Regions from separate parts of the Pseudomonas sp. TH39(2020) genome, predicted to be linked through region 3. Evidence: predicted binding sites of a transcription regulator. Region 3 holds the regulator's gene; each other region holds the start of a gene.
What was found. Region 3 encodes FliA, which starts transcription of late flagellar genes. Its sites were predicted from a motif close to CTAAAGTTTNNNNNNNNNNNGCCGNTAA; they were not measured.

Region 1: JFU47_RS21680 (methyl-accepting chemotaxis protein) is a predicted target of FliA. The motif match lies at 2,535-2,562, and genes of this name have one in related genera.
Region 2: JFU47_RS13425 (methyl-accepting chemotaxis protein) is a predicted target of FliA. The motif match lies at 3,993-4,020, and genes of this name have one in related genera.
Region 4: JFU47_RS11550 (flagellar protein MotY) is a predicted target of FliA. The motif match lies at 3,410-3,437, and genes of this name have one in related genera.

Annotation. Positions count from the first base shown of each region.
Region 1 is NZ_JAEKFF010000007.1:277,034-282,552, forward strand. It holds gene clpB (ATP-dependent chaperone ClpB) at 1-1,747, shown strand, start outside; tRNA gene JFU47_RS21660 (tRNA-Asn) at 2,046-2,121, shown strand; tRNA gene JFU47_RS21665 (tRNA-Pro) at 2,131-2,207, shown strand; tRNA gene JFU47_RS21670 (tRNA-Lys) at 2,213-2,288, shown strand; tRNA gene JFU47_RS21675 (tRNA-Pro) at 2,386-2,462, shown strand; gene JFU47_RS21680 (methyl-accepting chemotaxis protein) at 2,630-4,255, shown strand; gene JFU47_RS21685 (HvfA family oxazolone/thioamide-modified RiPP metallophore) at 4,318-4,716, opposite strand; gene JFU47_RS21690 (NAD(P)/FAD-dependent oxidoreductase) at 5,054-5,519, opposite strand, start outside.
Region 2 is NZ_JAEKFF010000006.1:1,186,522-1,192,040, forward strand. It holds gene cra (catabolite repressor/activator) at 1-437, shown strand, start outside; gene JFU47_RS13415 (TatD family hydrolase) at 441-1,217, shown strand; gene JFU47_RS13420 (hypothetical protein) at 1,218-1,607, opposite strand; gene JFU47_RS13425 (methyl-accepting chemotaxis protein) at 1,845-3,875, opposite strand; gene ampE (regulatory signaling modulator protein AmpE) at 4,163-4,999, opposite strand; gene ampD (1,6-anhydro-N-acetylmuramyl-L-alanine amidase AmpD) at 4,996-5,519, opposite strand, start outside.
Region 3 is NZ_JAEKFF010000007.1:1,075,128-1,080,646, reverse strand. It holds gene JFU47_RS25380 (chemotaxis protein CheA) at 1-746, opposite strand, end outside; gene JFU47_RS25375 (protein phosphatase CheZ) at 784-1,572, opposite strand; gene JFU47_RS25370 (chemotaxis response regulator CheY) at 1,603-1,974, opposite strand; gene fliA (RNA polymerase sigma factor FliA) at 2,142-2,882, opposite strand; gene fleN (flagellar synthesis regulator FleN) at 2,879-3,709, opposite strand; gene flhF (flagellar biosynthesis protein FlhF) at 3,826-5,154, opposite strand; gene flhA (flagellar biosynthesis protein FlhA) at 5,166-5,519, opposite strand, start outside.
Region 4 is NZ_JAEKFF010000006.1:758,537-764,055, reverse strand. It holds gene bfr (bacterioferritin) at 1-215, opposite strand, end outside; gene JFU47_RS11570 (bacterioferritin-associated ferredoxin) at 415-633, opposite strand; gene JFU47_RS11565 (peroxiredoxin) at 947-1,549, shown strand; gene rnt (ribonuclease T) at 1,623-2,300, opposite strand; gene pyrC (dihydroorotase) at 2,297-3,343, opposite strand; gene JFU47_RS11550 (flagellar protein MotY) at 3,503-4,411, shown strand; gene JFU47_RS11545 (argininosuccinate synthase) at 4,541-5,519, shown strand, end outside.

The DNA.
Region 1 (5,519 bases), 800 kb from region 3:
CATTCTGTTCATCGACGAACTGCACACCATGGTCGGCGCCGGTAAAGGCGAAGGCTCGATGGACGCGGGCAATATGCTCAAGCCTGCGTTGGCCCGTGGTGAACTGCACTGCGTCGGCGCGACCACGCTCAACGAATACCGCCAATATATAGAGAAGGACGCAGCCCTCGAGCGGCGCTTCCAGAAAGTGCTGGTGGACGAACCGAGCGAAGAAGACACCATCGCGATTCTGCGTGGCCTGAAAGAGCGCTACGAGGTTCACCACAAAGTGGCGATCACCGACGGCGCGATCATCGCCGCGGCCAAGCTCAGTCATCGCTATATCACGGACCGTCAGTTGCCGGACAAGGCCATCGACCTGATCGACGAAGCGGCTAGCCGCATCCGCATGGAGATCGACTCCAAGCCGGAAGTGCTTGATCGTCTGGAGCGTCGTCTGATTCAGCTGAAGGTGGAATCCCAGGCGCTGAAGAAAGAAAGCGACGAGGCCGCGATAAAACGTCTGGAAAAACTCCAGGAAGAAATCGTCCGCCTCGAACGTGAGTACTCGGACCTGGAGGAAATCTGGAACGCGGAAAAAGCCGAAGTTCAGGGTTCTGCGCAGATCCAGCAGAAAATCGAACAGTCCCGTCAGGAACTGGAAGCTGCCCGCCGCAAAGGCGACTTGAACCGTATGGCCGAGTTGCAGTACGGGATCATCCCGGACCTGGAACGCAGCCTGCAAATGGTCGACCAGCACGGTAAAACTGAAAACCAGTTACTGCGCAGCAAGGTGACCGAAGAAGAAATCGCTGAGGTCGTGTCCAAGTGGACGGGCATTCCGGTGTCGAAAATGCTCGAAGGCGAGCGCGACAAGCTGATGAAGATGGAAAGCCTGTTGCACCAACGTGTGATCGGCCAGGACGAAGCGGTGATTGCCGTTTCCAACGCCGTGCGACGTTCCCGTGCCGGGTTGTCCGATCCGAATCGCCCGAGCGGCTCGTTCATGTTCCTCGGCCCTACCGGTGTCGGTAAAACCGAGCTGTGCAAGGCACTGGCCGAGTTCCTCTTTGATACGGAAGAGGCGATGGTGCGGATCGACATGTCCGAGTTCATGGAGAAACATTCCGTGGCTCGTCTGATCGGTGCGCCACCAGGCTACGTAGGCTATGAAGAGGGCGGTTACCTGACCGAGGCGGTGCGTCGCAAGCCTTATTCGGTGATCCTCCTGGACGAGGTCGAGAAGGCCCACCCGGACGTCTTCAACATCTTGCTGCAAGTGCTGGAAGATGGCCGACTGACCGACAGTCATGGCCGCACGGTGGATTTCAAAAATACCGTGATTGTCATGACCTCCAACCTCGGTTCGGTGCAGATCCAGGAATTGGTCGGTGATCGTGAGGCTCAGCGTGCGGCAGTGATGGATGCGATTTCCACGCACTTCCGGCCGGAGTTCATCAACCGGGTCGACGAAGTGGTGATCTTTGAGCCGTTGGCTCGGGATCAGATCGCGGGCATTACCGAGATCCAGTTGGGTCGCCTGCGCAGTCGCCTGACCGAGCGCGAGCTGAAGCTTGATCTCAGCCCTGAGGCCATGGATAAGCTGATAGCGGTGGGTTACGACCCGGTTTACGGCGCACGGCCGCTCAAACGAGCTATCCAGCGCTGGATCGAGAACCCGCTGGCGCAGCTGATTCTGTCCGGTCGTTTCATGCCGGGCGATACCGCCAAGGGTGTCGTGGAGAACGACGAAATCGTATTCGTCTGATCCACGGCGGCAGCAAAATTGAAGAGGCCTCGCATTGCGAGGCCTTTTTTTCGCCAGGCTGTTGAACTCTAAGGAAAAGGCTTGTAAAGTGCGCCCCGCAGTAAGTCGCCCTGAAGGGTTCCTGCTTCCCAAGCAGGAATCTGAAATAAGTTGCAAATCATTAACTTGAAGGCAATTTAGGGGGTTGACAGAGGTGCTTAAGATTGTAGAATAGCGCGCCTCAGACACACGAACGCAGCGATGCGAACGGGTCGAAGAGGTGAAGCAAGCTTCACCGTTGTAAATTGAAATATGTAGTTCCGTGATAGCTCAGTCGGTAGAGCAAATGACTGTTAATCATTGGGTCCCAGGTTCGAGTCCTGGTCACGGAGCCAATTTCAAACCGGGGTATAGCGCAGTCCGGTAGCGCGCCTGCTTTGGGAGCAGGATGTCAGGAGTTCGAATCCCCTTACCCCGACCATTTTTGGGTCGTTAGCTCAGTTGGTAGAGCAGTTGGCTTTTAACCAATTGGTCGTAGGTTCGAATCCCACACGACCCACCATTTTTGAAACCAGTTCACGCTGGGATCAGATCTTAAGATCAGAGGCCAAAAGCACTGATCGAAGAAGGCGACTTTTAAAAGGTCGCCTTTTTATTACCGGGGTATAGCGCAGTCCGGTAGCGCGCCTGCTTTGGGAGCAGGATGTCAGGAGTTCGAATCCCCTTACCCCGACCATATTAAAAATCCTCGTATCGAAAGATACGGGGATTTTTTTTGTCTTCGATTTTTTATCTTTGAGAAATAACACTTCAGTCATCGTACAACTTGCCGATAACGAGGCGACGGGGTACTGCCGAAACAACGCCCCTTATCTAAGCCACTACAAGAAAAGGGCGTTCGTTATGGTGCTTCGACAGTTAAATATCGCTCCTCGGGCAGCCTTGGGGTTTGCCTTGATTGCCGTATTGGTCGCGTTGCTCGGGATTTTTGCCCTGGGGCAGATGTCGAGCATTCGCGACAGCGAGGTGGCGGTGGAGAAACAATGGTTGCCGAGCATTCGCGGCGGTGACGAGATCCGCGAAATCATGCTGCGCATCCGTACCATTTCCCTGCGCATGGCCCTGGATCAGGATCCGAAGAACATCCCTGTCTACCGCGGCCAGATGGACACTCGCGACAAAGAGTTGAGCGAGAAGATTGCGGCTTATGACAGGTTGGTCAACACAGTCGAAGGCAAAGCCTTGTATGACCAGTTCAAAACCACCTTCGCGGCTTATCGTTCCGGTATTGCTCAATCGTTCTCCCTGGCCGAACAGGGTCGTCGTGACGAACTGACCCAACTGCTGCTGATCGATATGAAAACCGTGGTTGATGGCTCGGGCAAACAGCTCACCGACCTGGCGGATCTGTTCGCCAAACAAGTTGCCGCCGAGAGCCAGAAATCTGCAGCGCATTACGAAACATCGCGGATGATCGTCAGCCTGTTTATCGCATTGGCGGCATTGGCCACCGTCGGCCTGGCGATGCTGCTGACCCGCAGCATCGTCAAACCTTTGAGCGAAGCGTTGCATGCCGCAGAAAACGTGGCACGAGGCGACCTGACGCGCCCCATCGAAACCCATGGCAACGATGAAGTGAGTCGCTTGCTCAAGGCGTTGGCGACCATGCAGCGCAACCTGCGCGAGACCTTGCAAGGTATCAGCGGCTCGGCCGCGCAATTGGCGACAGCGGCTGACGAGTTGAATGCGGTCACCCTCGACAGCACTCAGAACCTGCAACAGCAGAACAATGAGATCGAACAAGCGGCGACGGCTGTCACTGAAATGACCACCGCGGTGGAGGAGGTCGCTCGCAACGCGGTGTCGACCTCCGACGCCACGCGCCAATCCAGTGAGTCCGCGCACGCCGGTCAGGAGCGGGTCAGCGAAACAGTCACGGCCATCGGCGCCCTTGCCAGCGATGTACAGATCACGGGCGGGTTGGTGCAGTCCCTGGCCAACCAGTCTCAGGACATCGGCAAGGTACTGGACGTGATTCGTGCGATTGCCGAGCAAACCAACTTGCTGGCCCTCAATGCTGCCATTGAAGCGGCGCGGGCCGGGGAAAGCGGTCGCGGTTTCGCGGTGGTTGCCGACGAAGTTCGCGCTTTGGCCTATCGCACGCAGCAATCGACTCAGGAAATCGAACAAATGGTTCAGGGCATGCGCAACGGCTCGACTCAGGCACTGGATTCCATGCAGGCCAGCTCAACCCGTGCGGCCAGCACATTGGCCTTGGCCGAGCGTGCTGGTGAAGCGTTGCAGACCATAACCGCGTCGGTGCATCAGATCCATGAACGCAACCTGGTGATCGCCAGTGCTGCCGAAGAACAGGCGCAGGTGGCGCGGGAAGTGGATCGCAACCTGGTGAATATTCGCGACCTTTCGGTGCGATCTGCCGCCGGGGCGGATCAGACCAGCGCGTCCAGCCATGAGCTGTCTCAGCTGGCCAATGCCTTGCAGGGCATGGTGCGGCGCTTCCAGATTTAAATGTTCCAGACGCAAAAAAGCCGCGCTTCTCGACGGAAAAGCGCGGTTTGTTTCTCGGAAGCTTAGGCGCCGTCTTGGTCTTTCAAGTGCTCGAACAGGCCTTTTGGCATTTTCTTGCCATTGGCTTCGTAGTTGGCCTTCACGTTATCGAAAGCCTCTTGCTCGTCGATGAAGCCGTCATGGTTGGTGTCGATCTTGTCGAAATTGGACTTCGGCGCGACTTTCTGGAATTCGGCACGGGATACCTTGCCGTCGCCATCGGTGTCGGTTTTTGCCATCGACGCATCGCCACACTTGCCTTCGCCACATTTACCTTCAGGCGTCTTCACGACCTGTTCGGCCGAGGCCAGCAGGTAGCCCTGAGTCAGAGGTTGCGAGGCGAACACCGCGCCGGACAACATCATGCCGCCGGCCAAAACAGCGCCGAGCAAACCGATAGTGTTTTTGGTGGTACGGGACATTTCAATACTCCTGGGTTGCACGACACAACCGTTCGATAAAGGACGCCACGTAAGTGCGGCGATAACCGTAGCTGGCGGGGTGCCTTGCTCGGATGTGGCCATTTAGCGGGCGTGGTGTATCGCTACTGTGTCGCGCAAGGGGGGAGTTTGTAAGCGAAGGGGCGAAACGACGGGGGAGATACAGTGAGACACAGATCTCCAAATCAATGGAGATCAACTGTGGGAGTGAGCCGGCTCCGGGCGGCGTTCCGACGATAGCGCCTGAACAGTCGACATCAATGTCGCCTGACACACCGCCATCGCGAGCAGGCTCGCTCCCACAGTGGTTTGTGTTTTGTTAGTGAAGTTTGAGTCGCGGCTCAGTCCCGCGCCCGATCTTGCTGCCCAACATCAACATCGCCGTACGAAACGCGCCATACAGCGCCATCTGGTGCATGCGATACAGCGACACGTAAAACATCCGCGCCAGCCAGCCTTCCAGCATCACGCTGCCGGTGAGGTTGCCCATCAAGTTACCCACAGCCGAAAAACGCGACAGCGAGATCAGCGAGCCGTAGTCGGTGTATTTGTACGCAGGCAGAGGCTTGCCTTCGATCCGCAGTTTCAGCGATTTGGCCAGCAACGAAGCTTGCTGATGCGCAGCCTGGGCGCGCGGCGGCACATTGCGATCGGTGCCCGGCTGCGGGCAGGCCGCGCAGTCACCGAAGGCAAAGATGTTCTCGTCGCGGGTGGTTTGCAGGGTCGGCAGCACTTGCAGCTGATTGATCCGGTTAGTCTCCAGGCCATCGATGTCCTTGAGGAAA
Region 2 (5,519 bases), on a different contig from region 3:
CACGCCCGGAACTGAGCATCAGCCAGGAGCGGGCGGGCGGTTTCAAAGAAGCGTTGGACGGGTTCAAAGGCGAAGTACTGATCGAACACGGCGAGTCGTTCAGCCGTGAGTGCGGCAAACAGTTGATGGAAGAACTGCTACAGCGTCTGGGCCATTTGCCGGATGCGCTGGTGACCACATCCTACGTGCTACTTCAGGGCGTATTCGATGCCTTGCACGACTTCCCGCTCAGAACCCGCCCGCTGCGCCTCGGCACCTTCGGCGACACACAGCTGCTGGATTTCCTGCCGCTGCCGGTCAACGCCATGGCCCAACAGCATCAGCTCATCGCCGACAAGGCTCTGGAACTGGCCCTGGCGGCCATCGAGCAATCGGATTACCGACCCGGTGTGCAGGCCATCGCGCGGACCTTCAAACAGCGTATTCGCCAGGACTGAACCGTGGAGCTGATCGACAGCCACACTCATCTGGATTTTCCGGACTTCGACGAGGATCGTCAGGCGCTGCTGGCCGAGAGCCGCGCCCTCGGGGTGCGGCGGATGGTGGTGCTGGGGGTTTATCAGGGCAATTGGCAGCGGGTCTGGGATCTGGTGCAGAGCGATCCCGATCTGTATGCGGCGTTCGGTTTGCATCCGGTGTATCTGGGTGATCATCGCCCTGAAGATTTACACGAACTGGGTGATTGGCTGACCCGGTTGGCGGGTCATCGACAGTTGTGCGCGGTGGGCGAGATCGGTCTGGATTACTTTATCGAAACCCTGGACCGTGAACGCCAACAGGCACTGTTCGATGCGCAATTGCAACTGGCGGCGGACTTCAATCTTCCCGCGCTGATTCATGTGCGACGCAGCCACGCGGCGGTGATTGCCACGCTTAAACGGTTTCGCTTGAAACGCGCGGGGATCATTCATGCCTTCGCCGGCAGCAAAGAAGAAGCCCGCGAATACATCAAACTCGGTTTCAAACTGGGCCTGGGCGGTGCCGCGACGTGGCCTCAGGCCCTGCGCATGCATCGTGTGCTGGCCGAATTGCCGCTTGAATCGGTGGTACTGGAAACCGATTCGCCGGACATGGCGCCCGCCATGTTCCCCGGCCAACGCAACAGCCCGGCGCATCTGCCGGCGATCTGCTCGGCATTGGCCGGGATCATGGCAATCAGCCCTGAGCAATTGGCCGCCGCCAGCACGGTCAACGCTTGTGAGCTGTTCAACTGGTAATCAGTCGGCGTGGGCTTTGGCGGCTTCCAGCGTCAGCGTCATGTGTTGCCGGTGCCGGGCAAACCGCATGACGGCGAAATAGACGAAAATCGCCAACAGCGAAAAATTCAGTTGCTCCACGACGCTGAACATCCCGATCCACTCCAACACCAACGCCACCAGCAACGCGGTACAAACCATGACCAACGTGCTCGCCCGCAGCAATGCCAGGGAGTCGAGGGACTTGAAGCGCTTGATCTGTTTCGGATCGTTCAGTTGCAACGCTTTCTGGCAGTGGGAACACTCGAACGCTTCGTTGATCGCAATGGCGTTGAGTTGCCAGGGTTTGAGCAGAAGTGTGCTCCCGCAATGAGCGCAATGACCCTGGATTCCAATCGTTACAGCTGACATAACCGAGCCTCCTCAGGGCAGGTCCAAGTGATTGATCTTCCGTCATTAAAGACCAAAAACCAGACGACGGATGAAAACCGGACATTGCCTACCTGAGAAGGGAACAAATACTACAGACGGAGCATAAAAACCTGTGGGAGCGAGCCTGCTCGCGAATCGGTATATCACTCAACATTGATGTCGACTGAAGACCGCTTTCGCGAGCAGGCTCGCTCCCACAGGTGTGCCGGGGTGGCTTCAGACCCGGAACGCGCTGATCAGTTGCTTCAGCTCCACCACCTGAGCCGACAACGCGCGACTGGCGTCCTCCGTCTGGTGTGCACCTTCGGCAGTACGCTCACCGGCACGGTTAATCTCGACAATATTCTGGTCGATGTCATGGGCCACGGCGGTCTGCTGCTCTACCGCGGCGGCAATTTGCTGGTTCTGATCGACAATCATGCCGACGGCACCGAGGATGTTTTCCAGCGCTTGCTGAACCTTTTCCGACTGCCCCACCGTGCCGTTGGCCATCTGATGACTGGTCCCCATCGCCTTCACCGCGGCGCCGACACCGCTGTGCAGCTTGGCGATCATCTGCTCGATTTCCTCGGTCGATTGCTGGGTGCGCTTGGCCAGTGTCCGGACCTCGTCCGCCACCACCGCAAAACCACGGCCTTGCTCACCGGCCCGAGCGGCTTCGATGGCGGCGTTGAGGGCCAAGAGGTTGGTCTGTTCGGCGATGCTCTTGATCACCTCCAGCACACGGCTGATGGACTGGCTGTCGCTGGCCAGCTGATTGATCACCAGCACCGACTGGTCGATCTCACTGGCCAGTGCAGCGATGCTGCCCTGCTGGGATTCCACCAGCCCGCGCCCGCTGATGGTCTCATCGTTGACGCTATGAGCGCTGCTGACCGCTGCTGCGGCACTGCGTGCAACCTCAAGGGAGGTGGCCGACATCTGGTTCATGGCCGTGGCGACCTGCTCGATCTGCGAGCGCTGCCCCGCCACGGCCTGGTTGCTCTGGGTGGAGACGTTCTGCACCTGCCCGGCCTGGCGCTCGACCTCACCGACGGTGTGCCCCACCCGCTCGATCAGGTCATGGATTTTCTTTACGGTGCCGTTGAACACCTCGCCCAACTCGCCCAGTTCATCGCGGCTGTTGGCGCTGAAAGTCACCGTCATGTCGCCGGCCGCGACCTTATCCATCACCGCGCCAAGACGCTTGAGGGTGGTGCGGGTCGAGGCGTAGAAGCCGCCATAGAGGTAAAAAATCAACACGAACACCACCGACAGCGCCACGGCCTGCAAGACCATATGGGTGCGGTTCTGCTCCAGTCGCTGTTGCAGCTGGGTGCCGAGAAACTTCAGGGTGGCTTCGTTGAGTTGGTAGGTCTTGTCCATCAGGCCCGTGACCTGATCGTAAAAGCCCTGCCACGGCGCATCCAGCGTGTCCGCCATCACTACCTGCTCTTCGAACAGTTCACTGGCCTTTTTCAACGATGCCTTGCTGCTATCGGCCTGAGCGGCCAGGGTTTCCCGTGCCGCTTTGCTGGAGCCCAGCGCGTCCTGCAACTTCAGGGCATATTCGGCGTGCAGTTTTTCGATCTGCGCCAGCAACTCATCAAAACGGGTACTCGATGCCGAGTTGAGAAAGCCCTGCCCCAGCGAAAAAGAGCCCATCGCCCGGCCTTCGCCCAGAAGCTGGGTCACGGGCGGGGTGACATTGGTGATGAGTTCGCTCAGCTGGCGCATGTCGCTCTGGGTGTCGCGGCTGAGGCCGGCCTGACTGGCGATGATCTGGCTGAAAATTTGTGCGTTGCCGAGCAACTTGCCGATCATCGCGCTTTTGCTTTGCAGGGAGTTTTCCGCTTGCTGGGCCTTGAACGCGGCGATCATTTCATCGCGCTTGCCATCGAAAACCATGATTTGCTCGGGGTCCGCGGTCATCGCCGTCAGCCCTTGCAAACGGGTCAGCACATTTTGCCCCAGAGTACTGATCTGCGACTCGACATTGCCAGCCTTGCCGGACTGACCAAGGGTGACGTTGATCTGCACCAGGTTGTTCAGGGTTTCCAGATCGCGCCGTAACGTCAGGCTGCTGCCCAGCAGGTCAAGGCTCTGCAGCTCGACCCGGGTGCCCTGGAATTCTCGATAAGAATCGCGCACCAGATAGAAGTTGGTCACCAACATCGGCACAAGGAACAGCACGCTGATCAGGCTGAACTTCATGCCAAAGCTCAGGCGATTCATCAGCGCGACGGCGGGATAGAGCAAGCTCTTCACTGGAAGTCTCCCTTTGATTTCTTATTTTTATTGGCAGGCGCGGGTCGACAGCAGATAGCCACTATTCGGCGCTAGCTCTGTATAGCCTAAATCGACGGGAGGTTTTGTAACTTAAGGTTAACGGCGAGATGCACGCGGTCTTGTAGCAGCTGGCGAAGCCTGCGTCCGGCTGCGCAGCAGTCGTAAATACTGATTACGCAGTGAGCCAGACAAACCGCGGTGAATGAATTGGCGACTGCTGCGCAGCCGAACGCAGGCTGCGCCAGCTGCTACAGGGGTCAGCGTCATTACGGAAGGACGGTCCACAACGCGAAACCGGCGTACCAGAGTACTGCCGCGCGCAGCAGCAGTTCCCAGATCCGGTCGAGGCTGTTGATGCCGTCAGGCCCGACCACTGGCGCCGGGATTTCACCCGCCACCAGCCCGACCTTCTCGATCAATTGGGCGGCGCTGATGTTCCAGTTCAGCAGCTCGTGCAACATCACTCGGCCGACCGCGACAAAATTGCCGACCAACGCAAAACTCGCCGCCAGCAGACGCACCGGCACCCAGTCGAACGCATGACGCAGTTTTACGGCGCGCTCGACCACGGCCGGGTTTTGCCCGTGCTCTTCGGCCAGGGCCAGCAGTCGATAGCTCAGGGCTGCAACCGGCCCCAGCAGGAAGTACCAGAAAATCACCGCGAAAAAGCTCTGATAAGCCTCCCACAGCAGATGCCCCTCGACCCGTTCCAACAGTTGTTCGCCGCTATCGGCGCAGATACCCACATCGCGGTCCGCTACATGAGCGGCAGCTTGCAGGTCTTCCCGACGCCAGGCATCGCGAAACGGCCCGAGACCGGCCAGCAGATCACCGCGGCCCAGACTGTAAATCACCACCAGCAGGTGCACCGGCAACGCCAGCAAACCGTAAGCCACCGGGTCCAGTACCACCAGCAGCAAACCCAGCAGTGCCACTGGCAACAACACCAGTATCACCAGGATCAGCCACGGACTTTTCGCCAGACGCGGACTGACCTCAAGCTTGTTCAGCTCGCGAACCCATCCACCATCGCGCTGAACCCGATGACGCAGGGCCGAGAATTTCTCGATCCAGACCGCCAACAGCAACACCAGAAAACTCATTGTTGTTCCTCTTTTGCCAGGGCGGCACGATAGCGTGCCCAGTCGAACGCCGGCCCAGGATCGGTTTTACGCCCGGGTGCGATGTCGCTGTGCCCGCAAATGCGCTGTGCGATGATGGCCGTGAACGCGCTTTGCAGCTGTCGGGTCAGGGTTGTCAACGCTTGATACTGAGCGTCGGTGAACGGCAGATCATCCGTGCCTTCAAGTTCAATACCCACGGAAAAATCGTTACAGGTTTCCCGCCCTTCGAAACTCGAGACGCCGGCATGCCAGGCACGCTCAAGACAAGAGACAAACTGAGTGACGGTGCCGTCACGTTCGATCAGAAAGTGCGCAGACACACGCAGGTTGGCGATCCCTTCAAAGTAGGGGTGCTCCGTGACATCCAGACGATTCTGGAAAAATTCCTGCACCTTGCCGGTGGCGAATTGCGCAGGCGGCAAACTGATGTTGTGGATCACCAGCAGGGAAATTTCGTCCGAGGGGCGCGCATTGAAGTTGGGCGAGGGGCAAATATCTA
Region 3 (5,519 bases):
CCCTTGCCGTGCAACTGATCGAGCAAAGCTTCGAACTCGTCGTCGGTGATATCGGAGCTGTCGCCTGCCGCTTTCGGGGCAGCCGGCGCCACTGGCGCCGGGGCTACCGCATCAACGGCGAACTGGCCTTTACCGTGCAGCTGATCGAGCAACGACTCGAACTCGGCATCGGTAATTTCGTCGCTGGCCGCTGCATTGCTGCTCGGCGCTGGCACAGCTGCCGGGGCTTCTGCCTGAGCCTTGACGGCGTTCAGTGAGTCCAGCAGTTGTTCGAATTCGTTATCGGTGATGTCACCCGATTCGCTCTCGGCGGCAGGTTCTTCCACCACCTCGGCGACCGGTGCGGCGTCTTCAGTTTGCGGCTCGGCCAGACGGGCCAGTGCCGCAAGCAATTCAGGCGTGGCAGCCGTGATCGGGCTGCGCTCGCGGACTTCGGTGAACATGCCGTTCACCGCATCCAGCGCTTCGAGAACCACGTCCATCAGTTCCGAGTCGACGCGACGTTCACCCTTGCGCAGGATGTCGAACACGTTCTCGGCGATGTGACAGCACTCCACCAGCTCGTTGAGCTGGAGGAAGCCGGCGCCTCCTTTTACAGTGTGAAAACCGCGAAAAATTGCATTGAGCAAGTCCGCATCATCGGGTCGGCTTTCAAGCTCGACCAGCTGTTCGGACAGTTGCTCTAGAATCTCGCCGGCCTCAACCAGGAAATCCTGAAGGATCTCTTCATCGGCGCCGAAGCTCATTAAGGGGGTGCTCCTAAAGGTCTAAAAACCTAAAAACCTAAAATCCAAGACTGGATAGCAAATCGTCCACATCGTCCTGACCGGACACAACGTCTTCTCTTTTATCGGCATGAATCTGCGGACCTTCACCCTGAGAGAGATGTTTTTGCGGATCTTTTTCTGCAAGCATCGCTTCACGGTCATGTTCGATGCCCGCAAAGCGGTCCACCTGACTGGCCATAAGCACGAGCTTGAGCAGGTTGCTTTCAACTTCGGTGACCAATTGGGTCACACGCTTGATCACCTGACCGGTGAGGTCCTGGTAATCCTGAGCGAGCAGAATGTCGTTGAGGTTGCTCGACACAACGCGATTGTCTTCGCTGCTGCGTGTCAGGAAACCGTCGACTCGCCGGGCCAGCTCGCGGAACTCTTCAGCCCCGACTTCGCGACGCATGAACCGTCCCCAATCGGTGCTCAAGGCCTGGGCTTCGTTGCTCAGGCCATTGACCAGCGGCGTGGCGTTTTCCACCAGGTCCATGGTGCGGTTGGCAGCAGCCTCGGTCAGCTTGACCACATAGCCCAGACGCTCGGTGGCGTCCGTGATCTGTGACACTTCCTCGGCTTGCGGCATGTTCGGGTCAATCTGGAAATTGACGATCGCGCTATGCAGCTCGCGAGTGAGCTTGCCCACTTCCTGATACAGGCCACGGTCACGGGTCTGATTGAGCTCATGGATCAGTTGCACAGCGTCGCCGAACCTGCCTTTTTCAAGGCTTTCGACCAGTTCGACCGCGTGTTTTTTCAGAGTCGATTCGAAATCGCCCTGTGAAGACTCGTTATGCTCCATAGCTCCCCCGTGGCGCAGTGGCTTCGCACATCAACCGATGCGTTCGAAAATCTTCTCGATTTTTTCTTTTAACGCCTGGGCCGTGAAGGGCTTGACCACATAGCCGTTAACTCCGGCCTGGGCTGCCTCGATGATCTGCTCGCGCTTGGCTTCAGCGGTCACCATCAGCACCGGCAGGTGCTTGAGCTTTTCATCGGCACGCACGTGGCGCAGCAGATCGATACCGGTCATGCCAGGCATGTTCCAGTCTGTTACCAGAAAGTCGATGCTGCCGCTGTTGAGAACCGGAATGGCAGTAGTGCCATCGTCAGCCTCGACCGTGTTGGTGAACCCAAGGTCACGCAACAGGTTTTTAATGATCCGCCGCATCGTTGAGAAGTCATCAACGATGAGGATTTTCATGTTCTTGTCCAATTCGACCTCCAAGCAGTCTTAAACGCGCCCAGCACCTGGACGCGCCATTTCAATCAATCCGGCAAAGCACTCAATGACTGTCTGGAGCACAACAGATCGGGACCGGTACGGTTCAACACCCCACCAGCCGCGTTCGCAGTGTCCCCACACTGCCTTCAGCGCGCTCGCCACTCCCCCAAACGCCCCCGCAAACGGGCCGCGCACTGGCTGTGTAACTGGCTGACCCGAGATTCGCTAACCCCCAGGACCTCACCGATTTCCTTGAGATTCAACTCTTCGTCGTAGTACAGCGCCAACACCAGTCGCTCACGCTCCGGCAAATTGGCAATCGCGTCCGCCAGCGCCGCCTGGAAGCGTCCATCTTCCAGATCGCGTGACGGCTCGAGATGAGCACTGGCGCCACCCTCGTGCAGCCCTTCGTGTTCGCCGTCCTGCAACAGATCGTCGAAACTGAATAAGCGGCTGCCCAGGGTGTCGTTCAAAATCCCGTAATAATCGTCGAGACTCAATTGGAGTTCGGCCGCAACCTCGTGATCTTTAGCGTCACGGCCGGTTTTAGCTTCAATCGAGCGAATGGCGTCGCTGACCATCCGGGTATTGCGGTGGACCGAACGTGGCGCCCAGTCCCCCTTGCGTACTTCATCGAGCATCGCGCCACGGATTCGTATGCCCGCGTACGTCTCGAAACTCGCGCCTTTGCTGGCGTCGTATTTGGTCGACACTTCAAGCAGGCCGATCATCCCGGCCTGGATCAGGTCTTCAACCTGGACACTGGCCGGCAGACGCGCCAGCAAGTGGTAAGCAATGCGTTTAACCAGTGGCGCGTAACGCTCGATCAGCTCGTACTGCGCGTCACGTGCCGACTTCTTGTAGAGGTTGTAGCCACTGGCTGTCATAGCACCGGTCCTGCCGTTTGTTGCACGAGGCGCTCGACGAAAAACTCCAGGTGCCCACGCGGGTTGGCAGGTAGCGGCCAGGTATCGACCTTCTGTGCAATCGCCTTGAACGCCAGTGAGCACTTGGAACGCGGGAAGGCTTCGTAAACGGCGCGCTGCTTCTGCACAGCCTTGCGCACGCTTTCGTCGTAAGGCACCGCGCCGACGTATTGTAAGGCGACGTCAAGGAAGCGATCCGTGACCTTGGTCAACTTGGCGAACAGGTTGCGCCCTTCCTGCGGACTCTGGGCCATGTTGGCCAGGACGCGGAAGCGGTTCATGCCGTAATCGCGGTTCAGCAGTTTGATCAGTGCGTAGGCATCGGTGATCGAAGTCGGCTCGTCGCAGACCACCAGCAAGACTTCTTGCGCTGCGCGGACGAAACTGACGACCGATTCACCAATGCCCGCCGCGGTGTCGATCACCAGCACGTCGAGGTTGTCGCCGATATCGCTGAACGCCTGGATCAGGCCGGCGTGTTGAGCCGGGCTCAAATGAACCATGCTCTGTGTGCCGGACGCGGCCGGGACGATGCGAATGCCGCCAGGGCCTTGCAACAGAACGTCGCGCAGCTCGCAGCGGCCTTCGATCACGTCGGCCAAAGTACGTTTGGGTGTCAGCCCCAACAGAACGTCGACGTTCGCCAGCCCCAGATCGGCGTCCAACAGCATGACGCGCCGGCCGAGCTCAGCTAGAGCCAGGGACAAGTTCACTGACACGTTAGTTTTCCCGACGCCACCTTTGCCGCCGGTCACCGCGATCACCTGTACGGGATGCATGCTGCCCATGAATTTTCTTTACCTTGTCTTACTTAGACGGAGGCCACATTACTGGCTGCGCGTTCATTAACTGAACAATGCATGGCAGACCATCGATGTAGGTACAAAAACTGTTCATTAATACCTCAGCCGACCTGCTTGGTCGGGCTGTGGTAAATATCAGCGAACATATCAGCCATGGCTTCTTCGCTGGGTTCTTCTTGCATTTGCACGCTTACGGCGCGACTGACCAACTGATGACGACGCGGTAGATGCAAATCATCCGGAATCCGCGGGCCATCGGTCAGGTAGGCCACCGGCAACTCATGACTGATGGCCAGGCTCAACACCTCGCCCAGACTTGCCGTTTCATCCAGTTTAGTCAGGATGCAGCCAGCGAGCCCGCAGCGTTTGTAACTGTGATAAGCGGCCGTTAGAACCTGTTTCTGGCTGGTGGTTGCCAAAACCAGGTAATTTTTCGATTTGATGCCACGACCGGCCAGGCTTTCTAGCTGCATGCGCAGTGCCGGATCGCTGGCCTGAAGGCCCGCGGTATCGATCAGCACCACGCGTTTGCGCAACAAAGGCTCCAGCGCCTGCACCAGCGACTGGCCCGGATCGACATGCGTCACCGACACATTGAGGATCCGGCCCAACGTCTTGAGTTGTTCCTGAGCACCAATACGGTAGCTGTCCATGCTGACCAGCGCGATATTTTGCGCGCCGTACTTGAGCACGTAACGGGCCGCGAGTTTGGCCAGGGTGGTGGTCTTGCCCATGCCGGCGGGGCCGACCATGGCAATCACGCCACCCTCTTCCAGAGGCTCGACTTCCGGTGTGGCGATCATTCGCGCCAGGTGCGCCAGCAACATGCGCCAGGCCTGACGAGGTTCTTCAATATCGGTAATCAGCGCCAGCAAATCGCGCGACAACGGGCCGGACAGACCGATGCGTTGCAGGCGACGCCAAAGATTGGCCTGGGCCGGGCGGCTGCCTTGCAGCTGATTCCAGGCCAGGGAGCCGAGTTGCACTTCCATCAGTTCGCGCAGGCTGTTGAGCTCGAAACGCATCGAGTCGAACGCCCGTGGGTCGACGCCACCGGTGGCAGGTGCCGCGGCCGGTGCAGGACGACGGGGTTCGGTGTAGGTCGGCTCGATCAGCGGCTCGGCGGCAGTCAGTGGCAGGCCGGCGAACAATTGGCGATTGGTGGACTTATCGCTCTCGCCATCGCTGCGCAGGCTCAGTTCGGCCTGGGCGGTGACGATCCGCGATTGGGTCTTGCGCAGCTCGTCTTCGAGTTCCATGTTCGGAACGCGCGGAGCCAGCGCCGACAACTTGTAATCCAGGGCAGCCGTCAGCTCGACACCACCGGCGATCCGGCGGTTGCCAATGATGGCGGCATCAGCGCCCAGCTCATCACGAACCAGTTTCATGGCCTGACGCATATCGGCGGCGAAAAAACGCTTAACTTGCATAAACCACTACCTCAGCCGTTGGGCCCTACTGTCGCAACGATGGTCACTTGCTTGTTGTCAGGAATTTCCTGGTAAGCCAACACATGCAAACCCGGGACTGCCAATCGGCCGAATCGCGACAGCATCGCGCGAACCGGACCGGCTACCAGCAGAATCACCGGTTGACCTTGCATTTCCTGACGCTGCGCCGCATCGATCAACGAGCGTTGCAGTTTCTCAGCCATGCTTGGCTCCAGCAAAACGCCCTCTTCCGAGCCTTGTCCTGCCTTCTGAAGACTATTGAGCAATATTTGTTCCAACCTTGGCTCCAGAGTGATTACTGGTAGCTCGGAGTCAGTCCCTACAATGCTTTGGACGATTGCGCG
Region 4 (5,519 bases), on a different contig from region 3:
TGGACGTTCGGCAGGCCTTCAAGGAACAGGATGCGCTTGATCAGCTTGTCCGCGTGCTTCATCTCGTCGATGGATTCGTGGTATTCGTGCTTGCCAAGCTTGTTCAAGCCCCAATCTTCGTACATGCGTGCATGCAGGAAGTATTGATTGATCGCGACCAGTTCATTGGCAAGGATCTTGTTGAGATGCTGGATGACTGTAATGTCGCCTTTCATGATGGGGTCCTGCCCTTTATTAGCTGTCTATGAGGCCGAGTTTGAGCCGCGTAATTAAGAGTGTCAAACCTAAGTTATTGAAAATTAAATGAAAATTAATCGGAATAAGAATGTTTGTGTTCCGCGTCTAGAGCGTAAGCGGTTGATTTTCAGGTATAAAAAAACCGGACATCAAGTCCGGTTCTTTGAAATACGGTAGTTACGCGGCAGTAAACTCTACAGGATAGGGAATTGCAGCCTGGGCCGATTGCAGTTTAGTCAGGGTTTCGCGGACCACTTCCTTGGCAAGGCAGGCGCATTTACCGCATTGGCTGGCAACGCCGGTGGCCTGACGGACGTCCTTATAGCTGCAGCAACCTTCATAGATTGCTTCGCGGATTTGACCGTCGGTGACGCCAGTGCAGAGGCAGACATACATAAGTGAAAACCGTCGCTGGTTGTGACTCAATTGCGATGGATCTTAATGTTAACGAGAATGATTGTCAAAGTGCTTTCTGAAAGCTTCGCGTTATAAGCGGGCGTGACTGACGAACGGTTTCACCAGGGCAATCTGCCAGTAACCGTGGCGGCGGCATTTTTAACCCGCCTGCGAAAAACCGTTGAGGACAGCTCAAAAACGCCGTGTATGATGGTCGGTCCTTGCGAAGGGGTTCGTGTCACAGGGCTGTCGCTTGACGGTGGCAGGCTGATGCGAGCCCGGTTCTTCACGTTATTACACCAGGAGATATCCAATGAGCGTACTCGTAGGCAAACAAGCCCCTGACTTCACCGTACCGGCCGTACTCGGCAATGGCGAAATCGTAGACAGCTTCACCCTGTCGTCGGCCATCAAAGGCAAATACGGCCTGGTGTTCTTCTACCCACTGGACTTCACCTTCGTTTGCCCGTCCGAGCTGATCGCTCTGGACAACCGCATGTCTGACTTCAAGGCACGCAACGTTGAAGTGATCGCCGTTTCGATCGACTCGCACTTCACCCACAACGCCTGGCGCAACACCCCGGTCAACAATGGTGGTATCGGCGAAGTTCGCTACACCATGGCTGCCGACCTGAAACACGAAATCGCCAAGGCCTACGACGTTGAGTCCGAAGGCGGTGTGGCTTTCCGTGGCGCGTTCCTGATCGACGACAAAGGCGTTGTCCGCTCGCAGATCATCAACGACCTGCCGCTGGGCCGTAACATTGAAGAGCTGATCCGTCTGGTTGACGCTCTGCAATTCCACGAAGAGCACGGCGAAGTTTGCCCTGCCAACTGGAAAAAAGGCGACAAAGGCATGACCGCTTCGACCGAAGGCGTCGCGGCTTACCTGACCGAGAACGCTGCTGCGCTGTAAGGCACGTTTGAGGCATAAAAAAACCGGCCGTTGAGGCCGGTTTTTTTATGGACGGGATAAACCTGACGACGGATCAGTCGTTGTAGTCTTCCCAGCCGCCCATTTGTTTCCAGCGATTGACGATGCCGCAGAACAGCTCGGCCGTCTTCTCGGTGTCGTAGCGAGCCGAGTGGGCCTCACGACCGTCGAAGTCGATATCGGCGGCCTGACAGGCCTTGGCCAGTACCGTTTGGCCGTAAGCCAGACCGGCGAGGGTCGCAGTATCGAAGCTCGAGAACGGATGAAACGGGTTACGCTTCATGTCCAGGCGTGCGACAGCGGCGTTGAGGAAACCCAGATCGAAGCTGCTGTTGTGCCCGACCAGAATTGCCCGTTTGCAGCCATTGGCTTTCAGTGCCTTGCGGATGCCGCGGAAGATGTCGGTCAGCGCTGCTTCTTCACTCACTGCCATGCGCAGCGGGTGATCGAGTTTGATCCCGGTAAATTCCAGAGCGGCCGCTTCGATGTTCGCGCCTTCAAAAGGCTCTACGCGAAAGAAGTAGGTGTGGTCGGCGTACACAAACCCTTTTTCGTCCATGCCGATGGTGGTTGCGGCAATTTCCAGCAAGGCGTCAGTGGCAGAGTTGAAACCACCGGTTTCAACGTCGACAACGACTGGCAGGTATCCACGGAAGCGCTCAGCCATCGGGTGGCGCGAACCACCTCCGCCGCCTTGACCGTCCTGTTCGTCGTCGAAATGGTCTTCACTCACGCGTGTTCCTCCAGCAGGCGCCAGCGCAGTTTTTCACCGGCGCGCAGCGGGATTACGGTCAGCTCGCCAAATGGCAGGCTGGTTGGGGCGGTCCACTCTTCGCGGACCAGGGTGATGCGATCGGTGTTCACCGGCAGGCCGTAGAAACGAGGGCCGTTCAGGCTGGCGAAGGTTTCGAGCTTGTCCAGCGCGTTGCGCTGTTCGAAGGCTTCGGCATACATCTCGATCGCTGCAAAAGCGGTGTAGCAACCGGCACAGCCGCAAGCGGCTTCTTTGGCGTGCTGGGCATGGGGCGCCGAGTCGGTGCCGAGGAAGAACTTGTCGCTGCCGCTGGTGGCGGCGTCGAGCAGGGCTTCCTGGTGGGTGTTGCGCTTGAGAATCGGCAGGCAATAGAAGTGCGGCCGAATCCCGCCCACCAGCATGTGGTTGCGGTTGTACAGCAGGTGATGCGCGGTGATGGTAGCGCCAACATTGGCCGAAGCCTCGTTGACGAACTGCACGGCGTCGGCGGTAGTGATGTGTTCGAACACCACTTTGAGGCTCGGGAAGCGCTCGACCACACGACGCATGTGCTCATCGATAAAGAATTTTTCGCGATCGAACACGTCGACATCGCCACGGGTGACTTCACCATGAACCAGCAAGGGCATCCCGACTTCGGCCATGGCCTCAAGTGCAGGGAAAATCTTGTCGATGCTGGTGACACCAGAGTCCGAGTTGGTGGTCGCGCCGGCCGGGTACAGCTTGGCGGCGTGAATGAAGCCGCAGGCCTTGGCCTCGCGAATTTCTTCGGGCTGGGTGCGGTCGGTCAGGTACAGCACCATCAACGGTTCGAAGCGGCTGCCAGCCGGGCGTGCAGCGAGAATCCGCTGGCGATAGCCGTCGGCTTCAGCGGTGTTCCGCACCGGAGGTACCAGGTTGGGCATGATGATGGCGCGACCAAAGGTGCGCGCGACATCCGCGACTGTATTGGGCAACACAGCACCATCGCGAAGATGAATATGCCAGTCGTCGGGACGCAGCAGGGTCAGGCGGTCGGACATGAGGGGATTCCAGGCGGGTCAAACTGAGGGGAATGCTACCGGAAAAGACTCTTCCAGGCACTCGCTATCAAGTTTTGCAGGAAGCTTCCGATATCCAACAGGTATGCCGTAAACATCTGTGTGTCGGTCTTTTTGTTGTAGAAGCCAGTGGAGCCTCCCGTGCGCCAGCGTTATTTAGCCTTGCTCAGCGTGTTTGCCAGCCTTCCTGCGATGGCGCTTACTTTCCAGACCCGTCTGGAGAGCATCGAGTGGACGGTCGAAGGAGACAAGTTCGAGTGCCGCCTGACTCAACCGATCACCGATTTTGGTTCGGGCGAATTCGTGCGTCGCGCTGGTGAGCAAGCGACGTTCCGTCTGAAGGCCTATAACTCGATGATCGGCGGCGGTTCCGCCACCTTGCTGGCGGCGGCTGCACCCTGGCAACCGGGGCGTGGCGACATCAACCTCGGTTCTGTGCGAATCGGCAGCGGCAATGTGTTGTTCAACAGTTCGCAAGTTCAGGCTGGCCGCTTGATCAGTGGCCTGATGGATGGCCGCAGTCCGGTCGTTCGACATTACTCGGGCGATGGCCGGGTGTCGGAAGTGCGTCTGTTGCCAGTCAAGTTCAGCAAGGCATTTAACGACTATCAGGGCTGCGTGGCGAAGCTGCTGCCGAAGAATTTCGAGCAGGTCAAGCAATCGCAGATCGGCTTCCCCGGCGAAGGTATCGATCTCGACGCGCAGGCCAAGGCGCAATTACAAGTGATGCTGGAGTTCATGAAGGCTGATCCGACGGTCAACCACATCGAGCTCGATGGCCACTCCGATAACAGCGGCAACCGCCTGACCAATCGTGATTTGTCGCGGCGTCGGGCCCTGGCCGTCATGGAGTTCTTCAAGGCCAACGGTATTCAGGAATCGCAGATCACCGTGCGCTTTCACGGCGAGCGTTATCCATTGGCGCCCAATACCAATTCCGCCAACCGGGCGAAGAACCGTCGGGTCAATGTGCACCTTGCGCGCGTTGCGCCCACTGAAAAGCCGGCCCCTCAGGCCACTGCATCGGCGAGCGCCGCGTCCACCTCCTGAACCCGCTGTTATCGTCGCTCACTCGACATAATCTGTCGCTTCGTCGTCATAAGCTGTCGCGCCTCTGTAAATTATCCTGCATGACCGGTAGACTTGACGGCTTTCCGTAGAACCCCGTGGAGTGATGGCATGGCGGACGTAAACAAGGTCGTTCTGGCGTATTCCGGCGGCCTGGACACTTCGGTGATCCTCAAGTGGCTGCAGGATACTTATAACTGTGAAGTCGTGACCTTCACCGCTGACCTGGGTCAGGGCGAAGAGGTCGAACCTGCACGCGCCAAGGCACAGGCCATGGGCGTGAAAGAGATCTACATCGACGACTTGCGCGAAGAATTCGTGCGCGATTTCGTTTTCCCGATGTTCCGCGCCAACACCGTTTACGAAGGCGAGTACCTGCTGGGTACTTCCATCGCTCGTCCGTTGATCGCCAAGCGCTTGATCGAAATCGCCAACGAAACCGGCGCTGACGCCATTTCCCATGGTGCCACCGGCAAGGGCAACGACCAGGTTCGTTTCGAGCTGGGCGCCTACGCCTTGAAGCCAGGCGTGAAAGTGATTGCTCCGTGGCGCGAATGGGACCTGCTCTCCCGTGAAAAGCTGATGGATTATGCTGAAAAGCACAACATCCCGATCGAGCGTCACGGCAAGAAAAAATCCCCGTACTCGATGGATGCCAACCTGCTGCACATCTCCTATGAAGGCGGCGTGCTGGAAGACACCTGGACCGAGCACGAAGAAGACATGTGGAAATGGACCGTCTCCCCGGAGAAGGCTCCAGATAAAGCGCAATACCTGGAACTGACCTACCGCAACGGCGACATCGTTGCACTGGACGGCGTCGAAATGACCCCGGCTACCGTGCTGGCGACCCTGAACCGTATCGGTGGCGAACACGGCATCGGCCGTCTCGACATCGTTGAGAACCGTTACGTGGGCATGAAGTCCCGTGGCTGCTATGAAACCCCAGGCGGCACCATCATGCTGCGCGCCCACCGTGCGATCGAATCGATCACCCTGGACCGCGAAGTGGCTCACCTCAAAGACGAGCTGATGCCTAAATACGCCAGCCTGATCTACACCGGTTACTGGTGGAGCCCTGAGCGTCTGA